Regions from separate parts of the Stenotrophomonas sp. 112478_Sma genome, predicted to be linked through region 2. Evidence: predicted binding sites of a transcription regulator. Region 2 holds the regulator's gene; the other holds the start of a gene.
The links. The regulator FliA, encoded in region 2, starts transcription of late flagellar genes. The targets are predictions, from matches to a motif close to TAAAGTTTNNCNNNCNNNGGCCGATAA.
Positions count from the first base shown of each region.

Region 1: a site for FliA is predicted at 4,602-4,628, ahead of ACZK08_RS12175 (methyl-accepting chemotaxis protein). Genes of this name have one in related genera too.

Region 1 is NZ_CM151072.1:2,654,262-2,669,757, reverse strand. It holds gene ACZK08_RS12195 (Tex family protein) at 1-629, shown strand, start outside; gene ACZK08_RS12190 (PAS domain S-box protein) at 838-3,033, shown strand; gene ACZK08_RS12185 (hypothetical protein) at 3,096-3,335, shown strand; gene ACZK08_RS12180 (DUF5694 domain-containing protein) at 3,345-4,433, opposite strand; gene ACZK08_RS12175 (methyl-accepting chemotaxis protein) at 4,859-6,694, shown strand; gene ACZK08_RS12170 (GGDEF domain-containing protein) at 6,691-8,127, opposite strand; tRNA gene ACZK08_RS12165 (tRNA-Leu) at 8,333-8,418, opposite strand; gene ACZK08_RS12160 (response regulator) at 8,559-8,939, shown strand; gene ACZK08_RS12155 (SOS response-associated peptidase family protein) at 8,980-9,936, opposite strand; gene ACZK08_RS12150 (GNAT family N-acetyltransferase) at 10,014-10,430, shown strand; tRNA gene ACZK08_RS12145 (tRNA-Glu) at 10,469-10,544, opposite strand; tRNA gene ACZK08_RS12140 (tRNA-Ala) at 10,593-10,668, opposite strand; tRNA gene ACZK08_RS12135 (tRNA-Glu) at 10,711-10,786, opposite strand; tRNA gene ACZK08_RS12130 (tRNA-Ala) at 10,836-10,911, opposite strand; tRNA gene ACZK08_RS12125 (tRNA-Glu) at 11,092-11,167, opposite strand; tRNA gene ACZK08_RS12120 (tRNA-Ala) at 11,222-11,297, opposite strand; gene ACZK08_RS12115 (heavy metal-responsive transcriptional regulator) at 11,408-11,806, opposite strand; gene ACZK08_RS12110 (GlxA family transcriptional regulator) at 11,988-13,061, shown strand; gene ACZK08_RS12105 (TlpA disulfide reductase family protein) at 13,145-13,948, shown strand; gene dsbG (thiol:disulfide interchange protein DsbG) at 13,979-14,821, shown strand; gene ACZK08_RS12095 (DcaP family trimeric outer membrane transporter) at 15,281-15,496, shown strand, end outside.
Region 2 is NZ_CM151072.1:1,953,808-1,969,303, reverse strand. It holds gene ACZK08_RS09155 (putative bifunctional diguanylate cyclase/phosphodiesterase) at 100-2,232, shown strand; gene ACZK08_RS09150 (CocE/NonD family hydrolase) at 2,305-4,539, shown strand; gene flhB (flagellar biosynthesis protein FlhB) at 4,624-5,754, shown strand; gene flhA (flagellar biosynthesis protein FlhA) at 5,751-7,856, shown strand; gene flhF (flagellar biosynthesis GTPase FlhF) at 8,002-9,654, shown strand; gene ACZK08_RS09130 (MinD/ParA family ATP-binding protein) at 9,641-10,528, shown strand; gene ACZK08_RS09125 (RNA polymerase sigma factor FliA) at 10,525-11,268, shown strand; gene cheY (chemotaxis response regulator CheY) at 11,326-11,718, shown strand; gene ACZK08_RS09115 (protein phosphatase CheZ) at 11,718-12,323, shown strand; gene ACZK08_RS09110 (chemotaxis protein CheA) at 12,326-14,158, shown strand; gene ACZK08_RS09105 (flagellar motor protein) at 14,305-15,045, shown strand; gene motD (flagellar motor protein MotD) at 15,047-15,496, shown strand, end outside.

The sequences.
Region 1 (15,496 bases), 700 kb from region 2:
GCATCGTCGCCAGTACCCAGCGCCCGATCAAGGCGTTGATCGGCGATGGCAGCTTCCTGCGTGGGCTGAAGGCCGAGCAGTTCACCGATGCGACCTTCGGCGTGCCGACGGTGCGCGACATCCTCAGGGAGCTGGAAAAGCCCGGCCGTGACCCGCGCCCGGAGTTCAAGGCCGCACATTTCGCCGAGGGCGTGGAAGACATCAAGGACCTGCGCGAGGGCATGGTGCTGGAAGGCGTGGTCAGCAACGTCGCCGCGTTTGGCGCCTTTGTCGATATCGGCGTGCACCAGGACGGCCTGATCCACATTTCGGCGCTCTCCGACACCTTCGTGAAGGACCCGCGCGACGTGGTCAAGGCTGGCGATATCGTCAAGGTGAAGGTGCTTGAGGTGGATGTGCCGCGCAAGCGCATCGCGCTGACCCGGCGCCTGGACGATACCCCCGGCCAGGCCACCAGCCGCCCCGGCAGCCGTGACGAGCGTGGTCAGGGACGAGGGCCGCGGCGTGACGCAGGCGGGCCGGGCCGGAGCCCGGGGCGGGGCCAGGGCAACGGCGGTCGGCCCGCCCCCTCGGCAGCCCCGGCCAACAACGCACTGGCTGAAGCCTTCGCCCGCGCCAAGCGCAGTTGAGGAGCGTGTTCCCCGTCACGGTTGAACCGGGACGGGGGACTTGTCGATTTTCCCCGTGATTGCGCACACTTGCGCATCTGGGGAGGCGCGTGGCCGACCCGCTGTCGCTGGGGAGGACCATGACGCCAGCACGCCCCGTCCGATTCCGTGACAGCTGCAGCGGATTGCTGCGGCCCGTGCACGCCTGCGCGGGACGGAGAAGGGCTTGATGGCGGGTCAGGGCAACAACAGCAACGATCTGCTCGAACGCCGTCTGCATGCGCTGGCCGAAGAGCGTCGGCGGCTTGCGATGATCATCGAAGGCACCGCTGCCGGCACCTGGGAGTGGAACGTGCAGACCGGCGAAATGCGGGTCAACGCGCGCTGGGCCGAAATCGTCGGCTACCGGCTGGAAGAGCTGGAGCCGATCTGCCAGAAGACCTTCGCGGCACTGGTGCATCCGGACGACATCGCGCTGTCGGACACCGCGCTGCAGGAGCATTTCGATGGGCGCAGCGACAACTACGCCTGCCTGGTGCGTATGCGCCACAAGAACGGCCAGTGGATCTGGGTCCATGACCGCGGTCGCGTGTTCGAATGGGACGGTCAGGGGCGGCCGCTGTGGATGGCGGGTGCCCACGCCGACGTCACCGAGCTGCAGCAGGCACGACAGGACGCGGCCGAGAGCCGCCAGCGCCTGCAGTCGGTGGTGGACGCCTCCGACGACGTCGCGGTGATCGCGACCGATACCGATGGCACCATCACCCTGTTCAACACGGGGGCGCAGCGCCTGCTGGGTTACAGCGCCGCCGAGGTGGTCGGCCTGCGGCGGCTGGATGCCTTCCATGAGCCGGATGAGCTGAAGGCCTGGCTGCAACCGCTGGCCGACCCGCAGGGTCACCTGCCGGATGTGTTCGAGGCCCTCAGTGCGCATGCCGAAGGGCAGACCTATTCGCGGCGATGGACGCTGCTGCGCAAGGATGGACGGCAACGCCAGGTGCGGCTTTCGATCAGCCGCATGGACGGCGCCGATGGCACGCGCATCGGCTATGTCGGCATGGCCATCGATATCACCGAGATCCTGCAGGCACGTGCGGAAGCACGCATGGCGGCGGAGAAGTTCGCAGGCGCCTTCACCTCGGCTGCGCTCGGCATGGCGCTGGTTTCGCTGGAAGGGCGCTGGCTGGATGTCAATGACGCGCTGTGCCGCATCCTGGGCTATGCGCGCGAGGAGCTGCTGCAGGTCGATTTCCAGCGGCTGACCCATCCGGACGATCTGCAGGCCGATCTGGCCCTGGTGCAGGACCTGCTGGCAGGCCGGTGCAGCCATTACCACCTGGAGAAGCGCTTTCTCGATCGCAACGGCAGGGTGATCTGGACGCGGCTGTCGGTATCGCTGGTGCGCAACGAACGCGGTGAGCCGGTGCATTTCGTCTCGCAGATCCAGGACATCAGCGCACAACGCAGCAGTGAACAGCGCCTGTTTGAAAGCGAGCAGCGCAGCCGCATCACCCTCGACGCCGTCGCCGACCTGGTGCTGAGCGTCAGCCTGGAGGGCCGCATCGAATATGCCAATGCCGCTGCCGTGCGCATGCTGGCCGGCGACGGCGCACAGGCGCTGGCCGGCTACAGGGTGCAGGACGTGCTGGAACTGACCACCGAGTACGCCCCCGGCTCGATGCTGGACGTGGCAGTACTGCTGGACCCGGAAAGCAACGCGGTCGACCTGCATGCCGACCTGCTGCTGCGGCTGGGCACGGCGACGGTGCCGGTGGACCTGACCCGCGCCTGGCTGCGCGACGATGAGGGCCATGTGCGCGGTGCGGTGTGGGTGCTGCGCGACGATACCCAGCAGCGTGCACGGCAGCGCGAAGCGCGCCAGCTGGCGGAGATCGATCCGCTGACCGAACTGAGCAACCGGCGGGGGTTCGAAGTCCATCTGCAGCAGGCCATCACCCGGGTCGAGCGGACAGGCCAGGCGGCATCGCTGATGTACATCGACCTGGACCGCTTCAAGCCGGTCAACGACACCTGGGGCCACCTGGCCGGCGATGCGGTGCTGTGGGCGGTGGCCAGCGTGCTGCGCCACGGCGTGCGCGATTCGGACGTGGTGGCCCGGCTGGGCGGGGACGAGTTCGCGGTGATCCTGTCCGGCTGCACGCCGCGCCGCGCGGCGCGGATCGGCGGCGAACTGCTGCAGACCCTGGCCAGCCTCTCCATTCCCTGGGACCAGCACCGCCTGCGGGTGGGCGCCAGCATCGGTATCGCACCGCTGCTGGGCGGCATGGGGGTGGACCAGGCCGTGGCTGCGGCCGATGCGCAGTGCTACAGGGCCAAGGCAATGGGACGCAACAACGTGCAGGTGCAGGGGGAAGCCGGCGAATGGCCGGCTGAGGGCGTGGACAGCGACGCCGGTGGCGGCTGATCTCAGTCTGTGAGAGGACGGCCGCGAACACTGCGCGCACACCCACCCCGTTGGAGAACGACATGCGTTTCTGGACCCCGGATGCCCTGCGTGCCTTCGCGCCGGCAATGGTCGGCTGGTGGCTGGCGGTAGCCGCCTGCCTGCGTTTGGAGCAACTGCACGGCGATGCCCGGGCGCAGGCGCTGCTGCCCACCCTGCAGGGCGGCGTGGTGGTGCTGCTGATGCTGACCCTGGGTGCCATCGTGGCCGCCTGCGTGCTGCTGTGGCGGTCGCGGCGCGGGGATGCGCCGGCACGCTGCTAGCCCTGGCGCTCAGTCCAGCACGCTGTTGGCATCAACCAGCAGCACGTCGTGCATCTGGTTGAGGTAGGCCTCGTAGTAGCCCTTGTGCGAGGCGCCGACGAGGGTCAGCATGCGGGTGCCCGGGTGCTGGCCCAGCACCTCGCGCATGTTGGCGACCATGCGCAGGTTGCGGGTTTCCCAGTAGCCGACGTAGTTGCGGCCGAAGCCTTCTGGCGATGGTTCGACCAGGGCCGCGCCGAAATCGCTGTTGTAGACCTGGGCGATGGTGTCGGGCGCGTTGTAGTTCCGATAGAGCGCCAGCAGGCCATCCGTGCTGCCGAGTTCGGCGTGCAGGGCCGTATCGGCGGCCCGTCGTGCCTTGCTGGCGGGATTGTTCCAGGCGTTCATGATGGCTTCGCCAGCTGCCTTCTCCAGTGCCGCAGGGGTGGGCGAATCAGCGGTGTGGTCATCGACTGCCCACAGGCGTTCCAGGCCCAGGCGTGCGGCAAGCTCGGCCGCGATCAGGCTGACTTCGTTGCGTCGCACGGCGCGTTTGTCGAGGAACTGCACCAGTTGCGGTGACAGGCTGTCTGCGGCGCGACGCTCCTGCGGCGGCAGGCGCAGCCACTGCACCAGCGCAGAGCCGTTCTCACCTGCGGCCAGGAACAGTGCGGCCAGCCGGCGACGCTGTGCGTGCGTCGGTGTGGCGGGCCATGCCGCCAGCACGCGATCGACTTCGGCATTGGCCGCTGGAACATCCAGACCGGTGGCGGCCTGGGCAGGTGCAGGATCGACGCAGTAACTTCCCACGCTCTCGGCATAGCGGGCGGGATTGCGGCGCATGAAATCGCATTGCAGTCCGGACAGGTTCTCCACCGCGATCGCCGTCGGCCGCCATGCCTGCAGGCGCTGCAGCAGCGGCTCCAGCATTGCCGGCTGGAAGGTCGGGGGCAGGCCGGACAGGTGCGGTGAGCCCAGCACCAGCACTTCGTTGACGCGGCCGGCGGGCGGGCCCTTGAGCTGTGCGGGGTTGAAACTCGGCCGATAGCCTGCATCGGCGGCCAGCGCGCCGCTGCTGCACAGGCCGAGGGCGAAAAGAGCAGCCAGGCGTGAAAACATGCGATCTCCGTGTCGATGGACGGTCCGTGGTGGGCGCATCCTTGCCTGTCCACCCCCTTGCCGACAGCCCCGATGGTCATGGCAACCTTTTCGTTGCAGGCTGCATCGAGGGCGCCGTCAGGCGCTGCAGGGGGGAGGGGGCTGGACAGGGCCCGCTGCGGAGGGGCCTAAAGCCCGGAACGGAGGTGCCGATAACCTCACTGGATCCCGCTCCCGTCACCCGCTGCAGGACCCCAGGCTGCCCTGTCGGGCGGCCCGCGCAGTGTGTTCCGCCGCTCCCGGATACCGATCGCACCCGCCCCCAGATGTTCTTGCCCGTTGCTCGAGAGGTGCCTGCCGGCACCTGTAGTCCAAGCAATTGATGTTGCCGTCGGGCATCCCGCTTGACGGATCGCAGCCGCTTACCGGACACCGAGGATCAGACAATGCTCATTCCAGGCCTCACGGCGGGCGCGCAGGCGCCGGCCGAGCTGCACACCCGTTGGTCGCCGTTGCGTTCCCTGCTGGGGGCGCTGGCGGGACAGCCTCGGCCCGGCAGGGTCGACACCGACCGCGGTCATGCCGAGCTGGCCGCCCAGGTGGCCGCACTGCATCGCGTGCAGGCGGTGATCGAATTCGATCTGGATGGCACCATCCTGCAGGCCAACGACAACTTCCTGCAGGCGGTGGGTTATCGTCTGGACGAAATCCAGGGCAGGCATCATTCGCTGTTCGTCGATCCCGATCAGGCGTCCAGCGCCGAGTATCGGGACTTCTGGGCCCGGCTGGGACGTGGCGAGTTCGACGCCGGACAGTACCGACGGCTGGGCAAGGGCGGGCGCGAAATCTGGATCCAAGCCTCCTACAACCCGGTGCTGGACCCGCAGGGCCGGCCCTTCAAGGTCGTCAAGTTCGCGACCGACATCACCGCGCAGAAGCTGCAGGCCGCCGACTCGGCGGGGCAGCTTGCCGCCATCGACAAGTCGCAGGCGGTGATCGAGTTCAGCCTGGACGGGCACATCCTCTCGGCGAACGCCAACTTCCTCGCCGCCACCGGCTACAGCCTGGAAGAAGTGCGCGGCCAACACCATGCGCTGTTCGTGGAGCCCGAGCTTCGCGGCAGCCTCGAGTACCGCCGGTTCTGGGAAAAGCTCGGGCGCGGCGAGTACGACGCCGGGCAGTACCGGCGGCTCGGCAAGGGCGGCCGCGAGATCTGGATCCAGGCCTCCTACAACCCCATCCTGGATGGCAACGGCAGGCCCTTCAAGGTCGTCAAATACGCTACTGACATCACCGCGCAGGTGCATGAGAACCAGGCCATGCAGCGTGCGGTGGCGCAGACCCGGGAGGTCGTGGCGGCGGCCAAGCAGGGCGATCTGACCCGAACCGTCGCCATTGCCGACAAGAGTGGCCCCATCGCCGAGCTGTGCGATGGCGTCAACGCGCTGGTCGAAGCCATGGCGGGCATCATCGGCCAGATCAAGTTCGCTGCCGATACCATCGCGGTCGGCGCGACCGAAATCGCGCAAGGCAACAGCGACCTGTCGCAGCGCACCGAACAGCAGGCGGCCTCGCTGGAAGAAACCGCCGTGTCCATGAAGGGCCTGGCCGATACGGTGCAGCGCACGGCGGCCAATGCGCGCCAGGCAAGCCAGCTGGCCGGCGGCGCGGCGGAGGTGGCTGCGCGTGGCGGCAGCGTGGTGCACGAGGTGGTGGCGACGATGGCCTTGATCAACGCCTCCTCGCGTCGCATCGTCGACATCATCGGGGTGATTGACGGCATCGCATTCCAGACCAACATCCTGGCGCTGAACGCTGCCGTGGAGGCGGCCCGTGCCGGCGAGCACGGCCGTGGGTTCGCGGTCGTCGCCACCGAGATCCGCGAACTTTCGCAGCGCTCGGCCAGCGCCGCCAAGGAGATCAAGCAGCTGATCGACGCATCGGTGGCCAATGTCGGTGCGGGCACGGCGCAGGTGGAAAGTGCTGGCCGCACGATGGACGAGATCGTGCTCAACGTGCGCAGGGTCAGTGACCTGGTCACCGAGATCAGCAGCGCGTCGCAGCAGCAGAGCGATGACATCCAGCAGATGAACCACGCGGTGGACCTGATCGACCAGGGAACCCAGCAGAACGCGGCGCTGGTCGAGGAAGCGTCTGCCGCGGCGCGCAGCATGGAAGAACAGTCGGCCCACCTGCTGCAGACCGTCGCCGGATTCCGTGTGCAGGGGGCGGCGGGCGGCGCTGCCCTGCAGCATGGCGTGCCGACCCTGCGCGTGGTCTAGGCGCGCAGGGCAGGGGCCGCTGTACGTTCCGGCAAAGCCTCGCCGCGGACGCAGTTGCGGCCCGCGCGCTTGGCCCGGTACAGGGCCTGGTCCGCACGTTCGACCACGCTGTCCGGTTCCTGCCGAGCATCGGCAGCCAACCATGCCACGCCGATGCTGACGGTTACGCTGGACGGGCCGGACGGCAGCGCGGCGTCTTCGACCGCCACGCGGATGCGCTCGCCCATGGCCATCGCATGGGCCACGTCGGAGGAAGGCAGCGCAGCGATGAATTCCTCGCCGCCGTAGCGGGCGAGCAGGTCGTCACCGCGCTGCAGGCAGCCATCGATGATCGTGGCCACCGCCTGCAGGCGGCGATCGCCCTCCGGGTGCCCGTAGGTATCGTTGAGGCGCTTGAAGTGGTCGATGTCGATCATCAGCACCGCCAGGCCCAGGCCCTGGCGCCGCGCGCGCCGTTGGGCACCCGGCAGCGATTCATCGAAACTGCGGCGGTTGCCCAGCCCGGTCAGCGGGTCGCGCCGGGCCAGCGCTGCCAGATCGTCGCGCTGGCGCTGGATGTCCACCTGGCTCAGCACGCTGCGCAGCGCATAGCCCAGCATGGCGCCGATGAAGCCCACCGTTGCCATCGTCTGGTTCGTGCGCGCCATCAGCAATGCGACCAGCATCAGCAGAAGCGGCAGCATCAACGGCACGCTGGCCTCGACGAAACGCCGCAGGTTGCGGGGGACAGGCGGCGCGGTCCTGCGCCGCGGACTGCCGGCGATCACCGCCAGCAGCAGGAACAGGCCGCTGATGAGCAGATCTGCCCATCCGCCGTCCGGGGTCTGCGGCCGATACCGGCTGACGTACTGCTCGATCAGGAAGTAGCCGAGCAGGAACAGGGTGAGGGTGCGGAAGAAGTCGCGGCGATCTGCGTTGTCCTCGGCCAGGTAGCGGATCAGCGCGAAGCTGAACAGCAGGCTGTTCTGCGTGGTGCTGATGGCGTTCAGGCCATGCGTCCACAGCGCGGTATCCAGCTGCGCAGTCGATTGCGCGTGCGTGTAGTACAGCAGCCAGAGCAGGCCGATGATCGACAGGTCGACGCTGCGGACATGGCGGTTCCGGCTGTCGGCGCTGGCGGCCACGTAGGTCAGCGGGATGCGATAGAACACGTAAAGGATCAACGATGTCAGTGCGACCTGCGTCGGCCAGGCATCGGTGATGCCTGGAAACAGCAGTGGGAGCAGTGCGACCGGAAACAGGCTGACGGCGAAAGCGAAGGTCCTCCATTTGCAGGCGGCGTGGCTGTCACGCGCACGGCGCACGCATGCCATGGCCGCCAGCAGCGGCGCGGCGCTTGACATCAGGAACGAACCCACCGGATCTCCAGGGCCTGCCAGGCCGACGACGAATGCATGCGTGACCAGAAAAAACAGTGCAGCCGGCAACGTCATGCATTCCCCCGCCCCCAGGTACGGCCAGTCACGATAGGCAGATGCGCGTGCGCCTTGCAAGAATTCCGCAGCGTTGGCCTGCTGGCAACGTTGTCAGCTGCGGCGCGCACGGTGGCGGCGCTGGGCGGTCGCCGCGCGGGAGGGGCGACGAAGATGACGGGCCGGAAATGCAGAAGGCCAGGTCGTGGACCTGGCCTTTGATGCATGGTGCCGGTGAAAGGACTCGAACCTTCATGGGGTTGCCCCCGGCTGATTTTGAGTCAGCTGCGTATACCATTCCGCCACACCGGCAGGCAGCGGGTGATTTTACCCGAGGTCGAGCGCACTTTCATAGAGGCTGCCCGGCGCGGGACGATTGCGGCCGAATCTGCCGGCATTGCCCCCGTGATCGCTATACTGCGCCGGCGTGATATGCACAGGAGCGGGAATCGATGGCGGCGTTGCAGGACCTGCGGGTACTGGTGGTCGAGAACGACGAGATGAGCGCGGCCCTGCTGCAGATGCAACTGGTGCAGGCCGGTGCACAGGTGGTGGGGCTGGCTGCGAGCGTCGGCGAAGCACTGAGGCTGCTGGAAGAAACCACGCCGGACGTGGCGCTGCTGGACTATCGCCTGGCCCACCAGGAAACCAGTGAGCCGGTCGCGGCGGCGCTGGCCGCCCGCGGCGTGCCCTTCGTGCTCGCGACCGGCATGTCGGCGGAGCAGCTGCCACAGGCCATGCAGTCGGGTGTGCTGCTGGTCAAGCCCTACCTGTCCGCGGAGCTGTCGCAGGCGCTGGCCCGCGCGGTCGGGCATTCCAGCGCCCGCGCCTGATCCAGGCGCGGTGCCCGGACGATCCGGCCGCAGTGCGTGCTCAGGCGGACTCCTCGAAGACGTAACGGATCTCCTCGCGATCGTCGAGGATGCGGTATTGGCTGGCCAGATCGCCAGGTTCCGGATTGAGCCATGCATCGAGGTGCTCGGGCCGGATCGGCACGATGCCGCGATCATGGCCGGCGGCGGAGATATCGGCCGGCGGCGTATCGGTGATGGTCGCAAATGAGAGGAGGCGTCCTTCGGGGCCGTCCCACTCGGACCAGAGGCAGGCTACCAGCAGGTCGCGGGGCGGGTCGGGGCGGAACTCAAGGACCACATCTCCCGTCCTGTCATCAGGGGCCGGTGCGCGTCCGCCAACCGCGTGCCGGGACACATGCTCGTAGAAGGCCTGGATGACGACCACGCCATGACGCTGCCCGAAAGCGCCGCGCCAGTAGCCTTCCAGGCTGTCACGGCGGGCGTTGTAACTGCCCGGATAGAGCACGTCGTTGCGCGCGGGCGCATCCGGCAGACGGCACCGGTAGCGCATCGGCTTGATCACCCGTTGCCCGTTCTCGCTCACCATCACAGGCGCGTAGGTGCCGGGGAAAATGCGGTTGTCGCGAGGCAGCAGCTGCACGCGATGCAGGTCGTCGAGCCGGGTCTGCGCGCGATCGATGCGGTTGCCGGCGATGCGCAGCTCGTTGCGCGCCTTCAGTGTGGGACGGGTGGCCAGGGCTGCGATTGCGATGTCGCGGCGTTCGCGCTGCTGGGCCAGCTCGGCTTCCAGCGTGGCCTGCTCCTGTGCATGCCACCGCTGGATGCGGGCCACGATGTCGCGGCCGAGCTCCGTGCGCGCGCCAGCGAAGCCGTCATCCATGGCCTTGGGCGTCCTGGGTTGCTTCTTGCCGGGGTCGTACGCATACAGCGCGGCGAACTCCTCCAGCGACAGCACGGCACCGAACTCGCGCACCAGTTTGGCGTAGTCGGCCCGGATCAAAGCGGAGTAGCACATGCGATATCTGCCGGGGTGGGTCGCGGCGGCTGCGACGCGGATGCGGCAGGATAGCCTGACACTCAGGGAGATTCCGCATGAACGATCCTGCCCATTGCCATTTCCGTGAAGGCGTGCCCACGGTCGAGGCCTATTGCCAGCTCCGGGCGCTGGCCGGGCTCAGCGCCAAGACCGCCGAAGCGGCTGCACGTGCGCTGCCCAATACCCTGTTCGGTGTCTGCGCCTATCAGGGCAGTGAGCTGGTGGCGATGGGCCGGATCGTCGGCGATGGCGGCTGCCACCTGCAGGTCTGCGATATCGCCGTGCTGCCGCCGTTGCAGGGGCAGGGACTGGGCAAGGAGGTGATGCGGCGTCTGGACGAATGGATGCAGGCCAACCTTCCGCCTTCGGCCTATGTGAGCCTGCTCGCCGATGGCGAGGCACATCGGTTGTATGCGCAGTACGGATTCGCGCCGACGGCGCCAGCCTCGATCGGAATGTATCGACGCTTCTGAAAAGAAAAACCCCGGCCGAAGCCGGGGTTTTCAGAAATTGGCGTCCCCACGGGGATTCGAACCCCGGTCGCCACCGTGAAAGGGTGATGTCCTAGGCCTCTAGACGATGGGGACGCACGAAAACTTCAAGTTGTAGAACCTTCGACGGCCTGATGTCGAAAGTGGTGGAGCCAAGCGGGATCGAACCGCTGACCTCCTGCATGCCATGCAGGCGCTCTCCCAGCTGAGCTATGGCCCCATGAAACCAGGATGCCTGCCGGGAGCAGGGTCCTTTTGAAACTGGCGTCCCCACGGGGATTCGAACCCCGGTCGCCACCGTGAAAGGGTGATGTCCTAGGCCTCTAGACGATGGGGACGCACGAAAAACTTCAAGTTGTAGAACTTTCGACGGCCTAATGTCGAAAGTGGTGGAGCCAAGCGGGATCGAACCGCTGACCTCCTGCATGCCATGCAGGCGCTCTCCCAGCTGAGCTATGGCCCCGTGTTACCGAGCCGCCTATCATACCTGCGTGTTCACGTTTGTGGAAGCCTTTTGAGCTTTTTTCGTTCCGGCGCCCCGCATACGATCCGGGAGACCACCGTGACGCCACAACCTGAATGCCGGTTGGCGGTGAACAAAAAAGACCCGGTTATCGGCCGGGTCCTCGTTGTTCGTGATGAGTGGCGTCCCCACGGGGATTCGAACCCCGGTCGCCACCGTGAAAGGGTGATGTCCTAGGCCTCTAGACGATGGGGACGCAATTCTCATCAATGTTCTTTAGCGACCTTTCGACGGCCTAATGCCGAAAGATTGGTGGAGCCAAGCGGGATCGAACCGCTGACCTCCTGCATGCCATGCAGGCGCTCTCCCAGCTGAGCTATGGCCCCACGTCGCTGAGGAGCGAAATAATAGCGATGCCCCCTGGGGTTGGCAAGCATTTGTTGCACTTTTCTTCACGTCCGCGGCCGGGTGCGCCATCGTTCCGCCGGGTGCCTGGTCACTCGCCGTCTTCGGTCAGCGCCGCCAGGATCGGGCAGTGCACCAGCGCACCGTGGCCAGGGCAGGCCTCGACCAGTTGCGACAGTGCCGCATGCATGCGCTGCAGTTCGTTCATGCGCTGCTCGATGTCGCGCAGGCGCGTCCGTGCGGTGTCACGCACGCTGCCCATGTCGTGCTGGTGCTGGTCGCTCAGTGCGAGCAGTTCAGCGATCTCCTCCAGGCTGAAACCCAGCGCCTTCGCACGGCGGATGAAACGCAGGCGACGCAGGTCCTGCTCGCCGAAGATGCGGTAGCCACCGGCCGAACGTGCCGCGGTGGGCAACAGCTGCTGGCGCTCGTAGTAGCGGACCGTATCGATCGGGACGCCGGCCCGGCGCGCCAGCTGACCAATGTTCATGGCGGAATTCCTCGGGTTTCCGGTCGCCATTCTGAACCCTTGAGTCTGGTCCAGGGTCAATGCGATGTGTGAGTTACGCATCCAGTGCACTTTGCAACTTTCTTCATAGCCTCGCCGATGGAGCACTTTCTACCCTGCACCTGAACCGGTCATTCGCTGGCCAGAACCGAGGAGGTGCACCGTGGAGGGAATCAGGAGCGAGGGGTTCGTTGAAGTGGGGGTGGTCGAGTACCCCGGTGGCGACCCGTCGGCAGCATCGGTACTGGCTGAAATGGCACATGTGGCCAACCGCGTGGCGCAGCAGCAGCGGCGCCCGTTCAAGCGGGTGCTGGTGACCCGCTGGATCGTGCCGGCCAGCCGCAGCGGGGTACATCGCATCGCGGGCGCGGACATGCTGGACGCGGCCATTCCCGCGGTGATCGCGGTTCCGGGCCAGGTCAGTTCGACGGCCTCTCTTCGTACCGATGAAATCCTGCTCGACTGGCTCCGTGCGCACTACGACGGCGGCAGTCTGCTGGCGGCCGCGGCGGATGGGGTGAGCGTATTGGCCCGGGCCGGCCTGCTGGCGGGCCGGACCGTGTCGGGTCCGGATCTCAGCCGCCATCCCGGACTGGTGGCGCAGGCTGTCAGCTGGGTACCCAGCGAACGCGCACTGGTGGACGATGGTGATCTGCTGACCGTCGCAGGTGTGCAGGCATGGCGCTTTCTCGGCCTGCGACTGCTGCACCGGCTGTTCGGTCAGGGCGTGGCCAGCGCGGTGGCCACGCAGCTCGCGATCACCGTTCCGGAACCGATCCAGCAGGATCTGGAGCGCTTCAGCGCCAACTTCGCCCATGGGGACCGCGACGTGCTGAAGGCCCAGCGCTGGCTGCACACCACGGCGGCGCGCGGCGCCACGCTTGCTTCGATCTGCGAAGTGGCCGGGCTGGAGCCGCGCACTCTGCAGCGCCGCTTCCTCAGAGCGACCGGGTTGCGTCCGATCGAATACTGCCAGCGACTGCGGGTGGCCAAGGCGCAGACATTGCTGCAGCAGGGGGCGGGTATCGATGAGGTGGCCTGGGGGGTCGGCTATGCCGATCAGAGTGCGTTCCGGCGTCTGTTCCTGCGCATCGTCGGCATGACGCCGGCGAACTATCGACGTCACGTCAGCAACAAGCGCCGCGAACGCCCGCTGCTGCCCTCCGTGGCAGGGAGCCTGCGCGGATTGGCGCCGGCGCCGACGCCGGGCATTCAGATGGGGCGCAGCGCGGCTTGACGATTGACGGTCGGTCGTCGCGCTTGCATCGCAGGCGCGACGCTTCGACCATGCGGTCAGTCGATCGTTGAGTGGGTGGAATGATGTCCAGCGTTGGGCCGGTGCCGATGCCGGTCGTTCTGATTCTGATCTGTGTACTGATTGCGATGACGATCGCCCGGCTCTGGCCCGGTCGCCGTGCGCAGGGACCGCAGCCTTCGGCGGCCGGCATGGTGCTGGATATGCTGCTGGTGGGGCTGCTGTGTGGCCGCATCAGCTTCGTCGCCGTCAATGCGGCGCTGTATCGCGACTCGCCATGGAGCGTTCTGCAGATCACCGATGGTGGATACCACCTGGTCGTCGTGCTGATGGCTGCGTTGGCGTGGGGATTGTGGCGGCTGCGTGGACATCCCGCGCTGCGCCGGCCGGTATTGGCAGCAGCGCTGGCAGGTACGCTGCTGTGGGGCGCAGCCACTCACGGCGTGTCCGGGTGGCAGGCGCGGCATATGCCGCTGCCCAGGCTGGAGGTGATGGAACTGCAGGGCCGTGTCATCGATCTGCAGCAGTTCCGCGGGAAACCCGTGGTCGTGAATCTATGGGCAACGTGGTGTGGTCCGTGCCGACGTGAAATGCCCGTGCTGGCAGCCGCGCAGGACGCACATGACGATGTGCGGTTCGTGTTCCTCAATCAGGGAGAAAGTCTGGACGAGGTCCAGGGTTTCATTGCCGGCGAACGCCTGCAGCTGCGCAACGTGCTGCTGGATGACGATGCTGCCGCATCTGCGGCGCTCGGGGTGCAGGCGTATCCTTCTACCCTGTTCTTCGATGCTGACGGACGCCTGCAGGAGCTGCATCTGGGTGAACTGACCATGGCAGGGCTTGAACACAAACTGCGCCGGCTGCGGTAGCCTGCGCTGGCATCCCACTATGGAGTTCCCATGTCGTTGATTTCCCTGCGCACCGTTCCTGCGGTGCTGTTGCTGCCGGCCCTGCTGGCCTTGGCCGCCTGCAGCCAGGCGCAGACGCCACCGGGCAAGGCAGGAGCTGCGCCGGCAACCGGTGCGCCGGCCTCCGCTGCCAAGGGGGATCGCCCGGCGGTCCTGAAGGGCATCGAGAAGCATGGTTTCGAGGTCGTCGCCGAGTTCGACGCACCGGGTGGGCTGCGCGGCTTTGCCGGCGTGGTCGGTGGCCAGCAGCCTGCCGCCGCTTACGTGACCGCGGACGGCAAGCACGTGGTGGTAGGCAGTCTGTTCGATGCCGAGGGTAACGATGTCGCCGCTGATGCAGTGGAAAAGCTGGTGGCCGCGCCGATGTCGGCCAAGATGTGGAGCAAGCTGGACGCCAGTGCATGGGTGCGGGATGGCAAGGCCGACGCACCGCGCGTGGTCTACACATTCAGTGATGCCAACTGCCCGTACTGCCACAAGTTCTGGGAGGCGGCACGCCCATGGGTGGATGCCGGCAAGGTGCAGCTGCGTCATGTGATGGTCGGTGTGATCCGCGAGGACAGCCCGGCCAAGGCGGCCGCGATTCTGGCCGCACGCGACCCCAGCGCGGCGCTGCTGGAGAACGAGCGCCAGTTCGACCGCGGTGGCATCAAGCCGCTGCCGAACATCAGCCGCGAGATCGCGGGGAAGCTGGATGCCAACCAGGTCCTGATGATCGAGATGGGCTTCCAGGGTACGCCGGGGATCCTGTTCCAGGATGCGCAGGGCCAGGTGCAGCGTCGCTCCGGTCTTCCACAGGGTGCCGATCTGCAGACGGTGCTGGGTCCACGCTGAAAAGCGATCCTGCATGCAGGGTGTCATCGACAGGCCCGTACGGAAACGTGCGGGCCTGCTGCGTTCGTACGGCCATAACGGTGTGAACGGCTGCGCAGTGCTTGCTCGCCGTCACGTCTGAATCGTGACTGAGATCAAGCATCGTGCCTTGATTCCAATCAAGGCCAAAAACGACGTGCGCACTAGCCTGTGACGCATGAAATACAGCGATATCGCTTCTGCACTGCTGCACACGCAGGGCTCTCCCCAGAGCATGCCTGCATCGCAATTCACGACACTCTCACTCTGCGCTTGCTACCCAGACTGCTCCGGTCGCTGCCTCATCGGCGGTGCGAACCTGCCGGCGACCGTCTGTCTTAATCGCAGTATCCGTATTTCCAGCAACGGCGGAGCGAAGCCAGGACGGCGCACGCGTGCGGTCCGGCATCGCGTGGCGAGTGTTCGTGCACGGGGGATGCAATGCGCATGGCAGTACTGAGTCTTGCCTGCCTGGCCGCGCTGGCCGCTGCGCCGCTGCAGGCGCAGGCGGTTGCCGACGACGACGCGCAGGCGCTGCGCCGTGAGATTGCGGCGATGCGACAGGCCCTGGAAGGCATGCAGCAACGCCTGGACCAGCTCGAGCGGCATGATGCGGGCGTCGTGCCTGCTGCTACGGCTACGCCCGTGTCCCCAGCT
Region 2 (15,496 bases):
AACCGGGGGGATGCCGCACCTGGCGGCCGCTTCTGGCTGCCTGCCACATGCATGCCCCACCGTAGTTTCCGTCGACAGGCAGGTCCGGGAGACTGACGAATGCTGGTAGGCACGTACAACGCATGGCTGGTGGCAGTCTCGCTGTTGGTGGCCGTGATGGCTTCCTACACGGCATTGGCGATGGCCGGACGCACGGTCACGGCACCCGGCAGGGGCGCGACCTGGTGGTGGCGGCTCGGTGGCGGCTTCGCGATGGGCCTGGGCATCTGGTCGATGCACTTCATCGGCATGCTGGCCTTCGACCTGCCCATTCCGCTGGGCTACGACCTGCCGATCACCCTGCTGTCGCTCGCCCTGGCCATCGCCTCGTCGGTGTTCGCGCTCTGGCTGGTCTCGCTGCCCACCCTGCCACATCCCCGCCTGGCAGGTGGCGCCTTGCTGATGGGCACCGGCATCGCCGGCATGCATTACGTCGGCATGGCCGCGATGCGCATGCAACCCGGCATCGACTACCACACGGGCTGGCTGCTGCTGTCGCTGCTGGTTGCGGTCGCTGCATCCTGGACCGCCCTCTACGTCGCCTTCCGCCTGCGCGCGCAGCGCACCCGGGTCGGTGACCGGCTGGCCGCCGCCGGCCTGCTCGGTCTGGCCATCGTGGGCATGCACTACACCGGCATGGCCGCCGCACGCTTTCCACAGGGCAGCATCTGCGGCGCTGCAGTGGGCGATGGCCTGCAGAGCACCTGGCTGGCGATGCTGGTGGTGGTGCTGACCGTCGCGATCCTGGCGGTGGTGCTGGTGGTGTCCTGGCTGGACCAGCGGGTGGAAGCGCAGCTGCTGCGCCTTCGCAACGCGATGCTGAGCACCTCGCTGACGGATGCGCAGGAGGAATTGACCCAGGCCGCGCTGCACGACCCCTTGACCCGCCTTCCGAACCGGCTACTGCTGCAACGGCGCATCGTGCAGTCACTGGCCGAAGCCGAACAGGGCGGCAGCCGCTTCGCGGTGATGTTCATGGACCTGGATGGCTTCAAGCAGGTCAACGATGCCTATGGCCACCAGGCCGGCGATGCCCTGCTGGTGGCCGTCGCCGAGCGCACCCGCCAGCTGCTGCGGCCGAACGACCTGCTGGCGCGGCTGGGCGGCGACGAGTTCGTGCTGGTGGTGCGCATCGACCATGACGAGGACCTGCCGACCCTGGCCCGGCGCATCCTGCAGGCGGTGGGAAGCGGCCCGCTGCTGCCGGACAACGAACTGCAGGTGACTGCCAGCATCGGCATCGCCATCTGCCCCGACCACGCCGCCAGCGAACGCCAGCTGATGGCCTTCGCCGACGCTGCGATGTACCAGGCCAAGGAATCCGGCCGAAACTCCTTTGTCCTGTTCGCGGATTGGATGAACGACAGCGCCGAACAGCAGTTCCGCCTGCTGGCCGACCTGCGCCGGGCGATCGGCAGCGAACAGCTGTTCCTGCACTACCAGCCGAAGATCCGCGTGGCCACCCAGAAGGTCGCCGGCGCCGAGGCGCTGATCCGCTGGCGTCATCCGGAACAGGGCCTGATTCCACCGGATCGCTTCATCCGCCTGGCCGAGCGCAGCGGCGCGATCAACGAGATCGGCCGCTGGGCGCTGGACCAGGCGTGCCTGCAACTGCGGCACTGGCACGACGCCGGCCACGAGGGCTGGTCGATATCGGTCAACCTGTCGCCGGTCCAGTTCAGCTCGCCGCACCTGCTGCGCGATGTGCGCGACGTGATCGAGCGGCATCGCATCACGCCGCGCAACCTGGTGCTGGAGATCACCGAAAGCACCGTGATGCGCGACACCGACACCAGTTTGCGGCTGCTGCAGGCGTTGTCGGTGCTGGGGGTCGGCATCTCCATCGACGATTTCGGCACCGGCTATTCCAGTCTGCTGTACCTCAAGCGCCTGCCGGCCACCGAGATCAAGATCGACCACGCCTTCGTGCGCGATCTCGAACACAGCGCGGAGGACGTGGTGATCGTATCGGCGATCGTGGCGCTGGGCCATGCACTGGACATGGACATTGTTGCCGAGGGCGTGGAAACGGCTGCCCAGCGTGCCTACCTTGAGCGGCTGGGGTGCGATTACCTGCAGGGCTACCTGCTCGGCCGCCCGGTCGATGCGGGCCGTTTCATGCAACTGCACGACCTGCCGCGGCCACGGGTGGAGCTGGCGCAGACCCCGCCCCCACCGGCCCCGCCAGGGTAAGGTCGGACTCTCCGCGGCGGGCGGCCACCCACCGTATGATGGCCACGCGCCCGCCATTGCAAGGAACACCCCGTGACCTTACGCGCTCTTCTTGCTGGCCTGCTGCTGGCGCTCACCTGCACCGGCGTGGCCGCCAGCGATCTGCGGTGGTCGCTGCCCCGCGATGCGCCGCCAGCACAGGTGGATACGGCACTGCAGGCGCTGGGTACGAAGCTGTTGCAGTCGGCAACGCTGACCGATGCACAGCGCTGCCATGCGCTGCTGGCCACGGGTCGCTACGCCGAGGCACGCACCATGATCGAGAAGCTGCGCGCGACGCTGGCCGCTGCCGGCGATGGCGCGGCGGCCCAGCGCTGGATGCCGATGCTGCTGGCAAGCACTGGCGCGCGGGATGCGGAAGCGTATTCGCGCGCCTTCCATTCGGCCTTTGCTGGCCTGGATGATGTTGCCGCCGTGCAGGCCGATGCAGCGCTTGCCTTGCCTCCCGCTGCGGTACAGGCGCAGCTGACGCAGGCGCTTGCGGCACAGGCCGATGCCGCCACCGTGCCGCAGTCAGCCGCGCTGGAGCTGGTGCGTCTGCAGGCTGTGTTGCGCGCGCAGACCCTGGCTGCGGCACTCGCCCCTGCACTGCTTGACGCAGAACAGCAACGCCGCTTCGTGATCGACAGCGGATTGCGTATCCCCGTGGCCGAAGGGGTGGTGCTGTCCGCACAGCTGGCACGGCCCCGCAGCGCGTCCGCGCCGCTGCCGACGGCCATGCTGTTCACCATCTACACCGACCCACCCAAGAACCGTCTGAAGATGCTGCTGGCCGCAGCCCACGGCTACGCCGGCATCGTGGTCGACGCACGCGGAAAAGGTCAGGGTACCGGCACCATCGCCCCCTACGAACACGACGGGGTGGACGCCAATGCCGCGATCGACTGGGTCAGCCGCCAGCCCTGGAGCGACGGTCGGGTCGCCATGTATGGCGGCAGCTATGAAGGATTCACCGCATGGGCGGCAGCGCGCCATCACCATCCGGCACTGAAGACCATCGTGCCCTACGTGGCTGCCATTCCGGGCCAGGGCCTGCCGATGGAGAACAACGTATTCCTCAGCGCCAACTACGGCTGGGCCTTCTACGTGGCCAATGGCCCGATGCTGGATACCGACACCTATGGGCAGCAGGACCGGTGGTCACAGCTGCCCGGCCGCTGGTATGCCTCCGGCCGGCCGTACCGGCAGATCGACCAGATCGATGGCACCCCCAATCCCTGGCTGCAGCGCTGGCTCGCCCACCCGGCCTATGATGGTTACTGGCAGGCCATGGTGCCGTACGCCGAAGACTTCAGGGACATCCGCATTCCGGTGCTGACCATTACCGGCTACTACGACGACGGCCAGATTTCCGCGTTGCAGTACTTCACCGATCACATGCGCTACCGGCCGGACGCCGATCATGTCCTGCTGATCGGGCCGTATGACCACGGCGGTGCCCAGGCCGCCAGCAAGCCGATGCAGCTGCGCGGCTACACGGTGGACCCGGTCGCGCAGTTCGATACGCCTGCGCTGACCTTCCAGTGGCTGGACCACGTACTTCGCGGTGCCCCGCGCCCGGCGCTTCTGGCCGACCAGGTCAACTTCCAGCTGATGGGCAGCAACACCTGGGGGCATGCAGCCACCCTTGATGCCGCTGCGGGCGGCCACCGCACGTACTACCTGTCGGCAGCCGCTGAGGGCGACCATCACCCGTTGCAGGAACAGCGGCCAACGCCGGGAACACTGCGGCAGACGGTGGACCTCGCTGACCGCACGGAGGTCCGGCATGGCTACTATCCGTTCCCGATCGTGGCCGCCGGGGACGAGCCGGACACGGCACTGACCTTCCTCTCCGAGCCCTTCCCAGCACCGATGGACCTGATCGGACGCTTCTCGGGCGATCTGAAGGTCCGCATCAACAAGCGCGACATGGACTTCACGGTCACCCTGTACGAGCTGCTGCCCGATGGGCGCCGGATGCAGCTGTCCTACTACGTCGGCCGGGCCAGCCACGTACGCGACCCGACCACGCGGCAGCTGCTGGTGCCGGGGCGATGGACCGACCTGCCCTTCGATCGCACCCGCATGGTCGCCCGCCGTGTGGGCGCGGGCAGCCGGCTGCTGGTGAAGGTGGACGTGCTCAAGGACGCCATGCACCAGGTGAACCACGGCACCGGACGCGATGTCAGCGACGAGTCAGCCGCCGATGCCGGTGAGCCCCTGCAGGTGGACTGGCACAGCGACAGCGCGCTGAGCATCCCGCTGCGGCCGGCCCTGCCCGGCTAGCGTCGGGCGTTGCCCCGGCGGTGAACCACGCGCCGCGGAACAGTTCTTGCAGGCAGCCCGGCATCCCCTGCCGCAGTGCCCGTGATGTCCGAGAACGAATCCGCCGGCGAAAAGACCGAACAACCCACCGAAAAACGCCTGCGCGAGGCCCGGGAACAGGGCAACCTGCCGCGTTCCCGCGAACTGGGGACCGCCGCGGTGTTCGGTGGCGGCGTGCTGGCGGTGATGGCCATGGGCGGCTCGATCGGCCGTGGTGCCACGCAATGGATGAAACAGGCGTTGAGTCCCGAGCAGGGGCTGCGGCAGAACCCGAAGGAACTGTTCGGCCACTTTGGCGACCTGCTGCTGCAGTTCATGCTGGTGATCACCCCGCTGGTGCTGGTCTGCCTGCTGGCCAGCTTCGTCGCCCCGCTGGTGATGGGCGGATTGCGCTGGTCGGCCAAAGCGATGATGCCCGACATCAATCGGCTGAACCCGCTGACCGGCCTCAAACGTCTGTACGGGCCGGAAGCCATCGCTGAATTCACCAAGTCACTGCTGCGCGTGGCGTTCGTGGGCGTCGCCGCCGGACTGGTGGTGTGGAGCGGCTTCGACACCCTGCGCGGGTTGATCCACCACCCACTGGAAACCGCCATCACCGATGGCCTGGGCTTCACCCTGCGACTGCTGCTGGCCACCGCCGGGGCAATGCTGGTGCTTGCGGCGATCGACGCGCCGTACCAGCGCTGGAACTGGATGCGCAAGCTGAAGATGACCCGCGAGGAACTGCGGCGGGAAATGAAGGAAAGCGAAGGCAGCCCGGAGGTGAAGGGCCGCATCCGCCAGCTCCAGCAGCAGATGGCCAACCGCCGGATGATGGAAGCGGTGCCCACCGCGGACGTGGTGGTGGTCAACCCGACCCACTACGCCGTGGCCCTGAAGTACGAGGGCGGCGCCATGAACGCGCCCACCGTGGTGGCGCTGGGCGTGGACGAGACCGCCCTGCGCATCCGTGAAGTCGCCGATGGCAACAAGGTCGCCATCGTCTCCGCCCCGCCTTTGGCACGCGCCTTGTATCGGGAAGGCCAACTCGGAAAGGAAATCCCCGTGAGACTGTATTCGGCCGTGGCCCAGGTCCTGTCCTACGTCTACCAGCTGCGCGCCTGGCGCACCGGCCCGATGCCGGGCGCCCCGCACATCGAGGTGGATGAATTCGGCAAGGGAGGCCGGGCATGAGCGCGCAGGCCTCGTCCGGATTCAACACCCGCCGGCTGCTGGAGATGATCCGCCAAGGCCTCGGCGCACCGCTGATCGTGCTGGCGCTGCTGGCGATGGTGGTGGTGCCGCTGGCGGCGCCCGTGCTCGATGCGCTGTTCACCTTCAACATCGCCATCTCGCTGATGGTGCTGTTGGCGGTGGTGTACGTGAAGCGCCCGCTGGATTTCACCATCTTCCCGATCGTGCTGCTGGTCACCACCATGCTGCGGCTGGCACTGAACGTGGCCTCCACCCGCGTCATCCTGCTCAATGGCCAGAATGGCCACGACGCGGCCGGCAAGGTCATCGCGGCGTTCGGTGAATTCGTGATCGGCGGCAACTATGCGGTCGGCATCGTGGTGTTCGCCATCCTGACCATCATCAACTTCGTGGTCATCACCAAGGGCGCCGGCCGTGTCTCGGAAGTGACCGCGCGCTTCATCCTCGACGCCATGCCCGGCAAGCAGATGGCCATCGATGCCGATCTCAACGCCGGCCTGCTGACGCGCGAAGAAGCCAAGCTGCGCCGCGAGGAGGTCCGCGAGGAAGCCGACTTCTATGGCGCGATGGACGGCGCCAGCAAGTTCATCCGGGGTGATGCGATTGCCGGCATCCTGATCCTGTTCATCAACATGCTCGGTGGCCTCGCCGTGGGCGTGCTGCAGCATGGCATGCCGTTCGGCGATGCCGCTGCGACCTACACCCTGCTGTCCATCGGTGACGGTCTGGTGGCGCAGCTGCCGGCCCTGCTGGTTTCCAGCGCAGTGGCGATGCTGGTCACCCGTGCCTCGCGCTCGCAGGACATGGCACAGGCGATGACCGGCCAGGTGTTCGGCCAGTACCGTGCCCTGGCCATCACGGCCGGCATCATCGGCCTGGTCGGCCTGGTGCCCGGCATGCCCAACGTCGCTTTCCTGACGCTTGCCTCCATTCTCGGCTTCATCGCCTGGAAGCTGTACCGGAAGGGACAGGCCCCGGCCCCGAGCGACGCTGCCGGCAGCGACCCCGGCGCGGTCAGTGCGCTGGGCCGACCGGCGGCGCCGGCCCCCACCGCAGAACTGAGCTGGGACGAACTGCGCCCGGTCGACCCGCTGGGGCTGGAGGTCGGTTACCGGCTGATTCCGCTGGTGGACAGCAATCAGGGCGGCGAACTCATGGCACGCATCAAGGGCGTGCGGCGCAAGCTGACCCAGGACGTGGGATTCCTGATTCCATCCGTGCACATCCGCGACAACCTGGAACTGCCGGCCAACGGCTACCGCGTGCTGGTGCATGGCGTGCCGGTGGCAACCGCCGAGATCCATCCCGACCGCGAACTGGCGCTGGACCCCGGCAGTGCGCTCGGCCCGCTGGACGGCATCGCCGGCAAGGATCCCGCCTTCGGCCTGGACGCTACCTGGATCCAGCCGCACCAGCGCGCCCAGGCCGAAACCATGGGCTACACCGTGGTCGACCCGGCCACCGTGGTCGCCACCCATCTTTCCCACCTGATCCGCGAGCATGCGCCGGAGCTGCTGGGCCACGAAGAGGTGCAGCACCTGCTGGCCAACCTCGCCAAGAGCGCACCCAAGCTCGTCGAAGATCTGACGCCCAAGGCGCTGCCGTTGTCGGCCGTGGTGCGGGTGCTGCAGAACCTGCTGGTGGAACGCATTCCGATCCGCCAGCTGCGCAAGATCGCCGAAGCACTGGTGGAGCACGCGCCGTCCAGCCAGGACCCGGCCACGCTCACCGCCGCAGTGCGCACCGCGCTCGGCCGCTTCATCGTGCAGGAGATCGCCGGAATGTCGGCGGAGCTGCCGGTGTTCACCCTCAACCCGCAATTGGAACGCGTCTTGCAGGAGTCCACGCAGGGCAACGGCGCCGCGCTGGAACCCGGGCTTGCCGAGCGACTGCATCAGAGTCTGGCCGAATGTGTCAGCAAGCAGGAAGCCCGCAACGAGCCCGCGGTCGTGCTGGTTCCCGGCCCGGTACGTGCCGCGTTGGCACGCCTGGTCCGTCACAGCGTTCCGTCGCTGTCGGTACTGGCGTACAGCGAAGTGCCGGAGGACAAGCGCCTGAAGCTGGTCGGAACGATCAGCTGACGCCGCCCACCGATGCGTCAGAAAACAGACACCACCTTCGAACCACCGCAACAGACAGATGCCAAGGGGAACTCGTTCCGTGCAGACCACCGACCACCCGCGTTCTCCCACCCCCACCCCGCCGTCCCCGTCCCGTGACCACAGCATGAAAATCAAACGATTCGTCGCCGCCGACATGCGCTCGGCCATGAACCTGGTGCGCAAGGAACATGGTCCCGATGCTGTGATCCTGTCCAACCGCCGGATCGAGGAAGGCGTCGAGATCGTCGCCGCAGCCAACTATGACGAGAGCGCGGTGCAACGCGCGCTGGAAGCCTCGCGGCGCGACGTGGCTCCGCCGCCGCCGAAACCGCGCACCGCCGCGGATGCAGTGATCGCCGCGGTCACCCGTCGCCGCTCCGCGACACCAGCCCAGCAGCCGGTGACGGCCACCACATCGGCCGTGGCCGCCCTCGCCCGCGCGGCCGTCGGTGCCACCGGCCGCACCCTGGACAGTGCGGACGAGATCGTGCCCACCCGCGGCAGTTCCGGCTTCGCTGCCACCCTGGCGCGTGCCACCGTCAACGATCCGGCACTGCCGGAGCAGATCTTCGCGCCGTTCGCGAGCGCCGTCGTGGCTCCCGCACCGGCGCCCGCCAACCGCGCCCGTTTCCTGATCGACCCGCCGCAGGACGAGCATCACGAATCCCCCGCGCCGGCAGTGCTGCCGCCGCCGCTGCCGATCACCGCTGCGGCCACTGCGCAGGCCGAGTCCGTGCACCCCGAGCCGCCGTACGCGCAGGACGTTGCCGAGACCACGCCAGCCCCTGCCGCTGCCGCTGAAGCGGAGACCGCGCCGGCCCCGGCGCCGCTCCTTGCCCCGGCGCCGGTACTGACGGTGGTTGCACAGGACGATGCCGAGATCCGCCAGCTGCGCCACGAAGTGGCCGGCATGCGCCAGGTCATCGAGCGCGAGATGAACCGCTTCACCGACGAGCGCCTGCGCGGCTGCCCGGTGCGGGCGACCGCCCTGGACCTGATGGACGAGTACGGATTCGATGCCGGGCTGGCCCGCGATGTGGCCATGCAGATACCGCTGGAAACCGAAGCCCACCGGGGCCGCGGGCTGATGCTGGGCCTGATCTCGCGCAGGCTGCCGATCGCGCCGGTCGATCCGCTGGAAGAAGGCGGCGTGATCGCTCTGGTCGGTCCAACCGGGGCCGGCAAGACCACCACCATCGCCAAGCTCGCCTCGCGCTTCGCCGAGAAGCACGCGCCGCGCGATGTGGCCCTGGTCACCACCGACACGCTGCGCATCGGTGCCCGCGAGCAGCTGTACGGCTATGGCCGCCAGCTCGGCATCGCGGTGCATGAAGCCAACAGCGGTACCGACCTGGACCAGCTGCTGGAGCGCCTGAAGGACTACAAGCTGGTGCTGATCGATACCGCCGGCCTGGGCCCGCGCGACCGCGCCCTGGCCGCCCAGCTGCAGTGGCTGCGTGCCGCCCGCCAGGTCCGCACCCTGCTGGTGTTGCCGGCCAATACCAGCTTCGGCGACATGGACGAGGTGGTGCGCCGCTTCGGCGCGGCCAACCTGCAGGGCCTGGTGCTGAGCAAGCTGGATGAGACCGGCCGCTTCGGCAACGCCCTGTCGGTCGCGGTGGACCACGCGCTGCCGATCACCTGGGTGACCGATGGCCAGGACGTTCCGGACGACCTGCACCGGGCCAGCGCGGCCAATCTCGTACTTCGCCTTGAAGATTTGCGCCGAGCGGCCGATATGCCCTGCAACCCGGAGTTGAACCATGCCGTCGCGTGAGTACGCCAAGCTGACCAAGACCTTCCCGCTGTCGGCCACCCGCAGCGAGCCGCTCGGCCCTGTGCGCACCATCGCCGTGACCGGTGGCAAGGGCGGCGTCGGCAAGACCAACGTCTCGGCCAACCTGGCCGTGGCGCTGGCCGGCATGGGCAAGCGCACGCTGCTGCTCGACGCCGACCTGGGCCTGGCCAACATCGACGTGATCCTGGGCCTGAATCCCACCCACACCCTGGCGGATCTGGTCGCCGGCCGCTGCTCGCTGGAAGACGTGATCGTCGAAGGTCCGAACGGCGTGCTGGTGGTGCCGGCCGCGTCCGGTCGGCGGCACATGGCCGAGCTGGCCCCGGCCGAGCACATCGGCCTGGTGAACGTGTTCTCCGAACTGGAACGCGAGCTGGACATCATGGTGGTGGACACCGCCGCCGGCATCACCGACGGCGTACTGACCTTCTGCCAGGCCGCACAGGACACCGTTGTCGTGGTCTGCGACGAGCCGGCCTCGATCACCGACGCCTACGCACTGATCAAGGTGCTGTCGCGCGAGCGCGGCGTGGACCGCATCCAGGTGGTGGCCAACATGGTGCGCGACCCCAACGAGGGCCGCGTACTGTATGAAAAGCTGACCCGGGTCTGCGAGAAGTTCCTTGCCGATGTCTCGCTGAACTACCTGGGCTGCGTGCCGCAGGATGACTGGCTGCGCCTGTCGGTGCAGCGCCAGCAGCCGGTGGTGAAGGCCTATCCATCCAGCCCGGCGGCGCTGGCGATCACCGAGATCGCCCGTCGCACCGCCCGCTGGCAGGCCCCCACCGAGCCACGCGGTGGCGTTGAATTCTTCCTCGAGCGCATCCTCAAGCAACGCGGGGTGGCAGCATGAAAGGCGCGGCCCAGTACAGGGAAGTCCAGCGCTCGGCGGCGACCGAGGTCATCGCCCAGCACTCGGACCTGGTGCGGCGCATCGCCCATCACCTGGCCGCACGCCTGCCGGCCAGCGTCGAAGTGGACGACCTGATCCAGGCCGGCATGATGGGCCTGATCGAAGCCTCGCGCAGCTACGACGCCGACCAGGGTGCCTCGTTCGAGACCTATGCCTCGATCCGCATCCGCGGCTCGATGATCGACGAGATCCGCCGCGGCGACTGGGTACCGCGCTCGGTGCATCGGCGCGCCCGCGATGCGGCCGCCACCATCCGCCGCCTGGAGCAGACCACGGGCCGTGCAGCCAGTGCCACCGAGGTGGCGGCGGCCATGGACATGCCACTGCCCGAATACCTGCGGCTGATGGAGGACGCCTCGCGCGGCCAGGTGCTGAGCCTGGAATCGCGCATCGAAGACCAGGGCGAACTGGACACCGTCGCCCAGGGCGGACCGACACCGCAGCAGGTCCTGGAACGTGGCGAGTTCGGCCGCGAACTGGGCAAGGCCATCGGCCATCTGCCCGAGCGCGAACAGCTGGTGCTCTCGCTGTACTACGAGCAGGAGCTGAACCTGAAGGAGATCGGCGCGGTGCTCGGCGTGAGCGAATCGCGCGTCTGCCAGATCCACGGCCAGGCCGTGCTGCGCCTGCGCGGCCGGCTGAAGATCTTCGAGGCCGCGGATGCCGGGCTTGAAGAATGAACATGCCTGCGGCGGCCACGGCCACCGCGGGCGACTGAACAACAAAGGAACTCCGCTTTGAACAAGAACATGCGCATCCTGATCGTCGACGACTTCTCGACCATGCGCCGCATCGTCAAGAATCTGCTGGGCGATCTGGGCTTCACCAACACCGCCGAAGCCGAGGACGGGCATGCCGCACTGTCGATGCTGCAGAGCCAGCCGTTCGACTTCGTGGTCACCGACTGGAACATGCCGGTGATGACCGGCATCGAGCTGCTCAAGGCGATCCGCGCCGATGCCAAGCTCAAGACCCTGCCGGTCCTGATGGTCACCGCCGAGGCCAAGCGCGAGCAGATCATCGAAGCGGCGCAGAGCGGCGTGAACGGCTACATCATCAAGCCGTTCACCGCGCAGACGCTGGAAGAGAAACTGGGCAAGATCTTCGAACGCCTGGCGGCCAGCGCCTGATGGACGCCACGGTCGACAAGAACGCCCTCGCCCTGCGCCTGCAGGAAGCCCTCGACGCGCTCGAATCCGGCGACGAGAGCGCCTGGCGCCAGCGCATCGACGCCCTGGTGGCCGCACGCACGCAGCCGATGATGAGCGGCCTGTCACGGCTGGCCCGCGAACTGGGCCAGGCCCTGGGCGAACTGCCGACCGTCCCCAGCGAGGCGGGCGAGCTGGACGACGCCTGCGCGCGCCTGGACCATGTGGTGGCGATGACCGAACAGGCCACGCACCGCACCCTGGACCTGGCCGAAGAGTGCCGCAGCCTCACCGAACAGCTGCGCGCCGAAGGCCTGCAGCCGGGGCAGGATGCGCAGCTGGAACGCATCCGCCACAACCTGACCGAGATTGCCCTGACCCAGAGCTATCAGGACCTGACCGGACAGATCATCCGTCGCGTGGTCGGCATCGTCCGCCGCGTGCACGAAGGCTTTGGCGCGCTGGGCCTGCCACCGGAGCAGCATCGCACCGATCCGGCGCTGGCCGGACCGGCACTGAAGGGACTGGACCGCCACGCGGTCTCTCAGAACGACGCCGACGACCTGTTGTCGGACCTGGGACTGTAAGCATGAGCGCGGTATCCGACGACATCACCGCCGATTTCATCATCGAGGCACAGGAAATCCTGGATCGCCTCGGCGAACAGCTGGTGTCGCTGGAACAGGCGCCGCAGGACGCCGACCAGCTCAACGCCGTGTTCCGTGGCTATCACACGCTCAAGGGCGGCGCCGGCTTCCTCGGCATCACCGCCATGGTCGAGCTGTGCCATGCCGCCGAAGAGGCACTGGGCGCCGCCCGCGCTGGCCAGGCGGTGCTGCAGCCGCATCACTTCGATGCCGCACAGCAATCACTGGACTACCTGCAATCGATGCTGGATGCCGTGTCTTCCGGCAACGAACCCGGCTATGCCCCGCCGGACCTGATCGCCCAGTTCGACGTGCACGGCGCTGCTGCGCCGGCCGCCGCCGCTCCCGCAGCAGCCGCGCCCGCTGCCGGTGACCTGATCACCGACGACGAGTTCGAGGCCCTGCTCGATCAGCTGCACGGCAGCAACGCCCCCACCGCGGTGGCGACGCCGGCCAAGGCCGACGATGGCCTGATCAGCGAGGATGAGTTCGAAGCCCTGCTGGACCAGCTGCACGGCGGCGCCGCCCCCGGCGCCAAACCCGTGGCTGCTCCGCCGGCGCCTGCGCCTGCACTGCCCGCACCGCGCCCCGCGGCCGCCGCTGCCAAGCCCGCGGCCAACAAGCCGGTGGCCGAGGCCGAGCACACCGTGCGCGTGGATACCAAGCGGCTGGATGCGATCGTCAACCTGATCGGCGAGCTGGTGCTGTCGCGCAACCGGCTCAAGACCCTGCGTGCGCGCCTGCGCGACGAGGAACTGGACCGCGCCGTGTCGACCCTGGACATCGCCACCGCGCGCCTGCAGTCGGCAGTGATGCGCACGCGCATGCAACCGGTCGGCAAGGTGTTCTCGCGCTTCCCCAAGGTCGCCCGCGATGTCGCCCGCTCGCTGAAGAAGGAAGTGGACCTGGAGCTGGTCGGCGCCGAAACCGAGCTTGACCGCAACCTGGTCGAGGCCCTGGCCGACCCGCTGGTGCACCTGGTCCGCAACGCCATCGACCACGGTGTGGAGATGCCCGATCTGCGCGAAGCACAGGGCAAACCACGCATGGGCCACGTGCGTCTGTCGGCCCAGCAGGAAGGCGACTACGTCAGCATCGAGGTGCAGGACGATGGCGCCGGCATCGATCCGGAAAAACTGCGCGCGAAAGCACGCGAAAAGGGCTTGATCGACCCGGAGGCGGCGGCCCGGCTGAGCAGCGAGGAATGCCTGCACCTGGTGTTCCTGCCCGGCTTCTCCACCAAGCAGCAGGTGACCGACATCTCCGGCCGCGGCGTCGGCATGGATGTGGTGCAGTCGCGCATCCGCGAGCTCAGTGGGCAGATCCAGATCCAGTCGGAACTGGGCCGGGGCAGCCGCTTCCTGATCCGCGTGCCGCTGACCCTGGCGATCCTGCCAACCCTGCTGGTGCAGGCCGGCGAGGACGTCTATGCGCTGCCGCTGGCGCGCGTGATGGAAGTGCTGCATGCACCGCGCACCTCGCTGGGCTGGTTCGATGGCCGGGCGGTGCTGGATCGTCGCTCGCACACCCTGCCGCTGGTCGATCTGCGCCAGTGGCTGGATGTGACGCCCGCCGCCTCGGCGCTGCTCACCATCGTGGTGCTGCAGGCCGGCGAGGCGCGCTTCGGCCTGGTCGTGGACCAGGTCCGTGGGCGCGAGGAAGTGGTCATCAAGCCATTGCCGAAGGCCCTGCGCGGCCTGCGCGGCTACGCCGGTGCGACGCTGATCGGTGATGGCCGGATGGCCCTCATCCTCGACGTGGATGGCCTGCGATGACGCTCGCCGGGCATGGCCCGGCGCTACCGGAAACGGCCTCGCGCGATAGCGCCGGGCCATGCCCGGCGAACCAGAAACTGTGACTACCGTCTGTACGCGATCGACCGGTGTCTCAAGTCCCATTCACACACGCCGATACCGGACCCATGGATAGACTCAGCCTCATCGGACTCTTTCTCGCCCTGGCCTCGCTGGTCGGCGGCAGCATCCTCAAGGGCGCCGGACTGGCGTCCCTGTGGTCGCCTGCGGCGTTCGTGATCGTCATCGTCGGCACCATCGCCGCGATCCTGCTGCACACCGCACCCGCCGTATTCAGGCATGCCTTCCGGATCGTGCGCTGGGTCGTGCGCCCGCCGCACAGCGATCGTCGCGAGCTGATCCAGCAGATCGTCGAGTGGAGCAACATCGCCCGCCGCCAGGGCCTGCTGGGCCTGGAAGCGCAGGTGGAAGCGCAGCAGGATCCGTTCCTGCGCAAAGGCCTGCAGCTGCTGGTCGACGGCGTCGAGCCCGAATCGATCCGGCACATGCTGGAGATCGAGCTGGGCAGCCAGGAACACCGTGACCAGGCCGCTGCCAAGGTCTTCGAGGGCATGGGCATCTATGCGCCGACGCTGGGCATCATCGGTGCGGTGCTGGGCCTGATCGCCGTCATGAAGAACCTGGCCGACCCCAGCAAGCTGGGGCATGGCATCGCCGCCGCCTTCACCGCCACCATCTACGGCATCGCGTCGGCCAACCTGCTGTTCCTGCCGATCGCCGCCAAGCTGAAGGGGGTGATCGCCCACAACAGCCGCGACCGCGAGATGGTCATCGAAGGCCTGATCTCGATCGCGCAGGGCGAGAACCCGCGGAACATCGAAACCAACCTGTCCGGCTTCCTGCACTGACATGGCCCGCCGCAGACACCACGAAGAGCACGCCAACCATGAAGCATGGGCGATCCCCTATGCCGATCTGATGACGCTGCTGCTGGCCTTCTTCGTGGTGATGTATGCGATCTCCTCGATCAACGAAGGCAAGTACCGGATCATGGCCGATGCGCTCACCGATGCCTTTGGTGGCGCGCCGCGCACCATCAATCCGGTGCAGGTCGGCAACAAGCAGGTGCAGGGGGGCGGCTGGGACAGTCCTTCGGTGATCAAGTCCGGCACCAAGATCGGCCCGTCCGCACCGGCACCCTCGCACGACCCTACCCTGCTGCCGGCCATGGCCTCGCAGATGCGCATGCCGGTCTCGGTGCACGACCAGCAGCAGATCGCCCGTGCCGAGCGCCAGCTCAGCAGCATCGCCGACCGGTTGACCGCCGCGCTGTCGCCGCTGATCGAGCGCGGCATGATC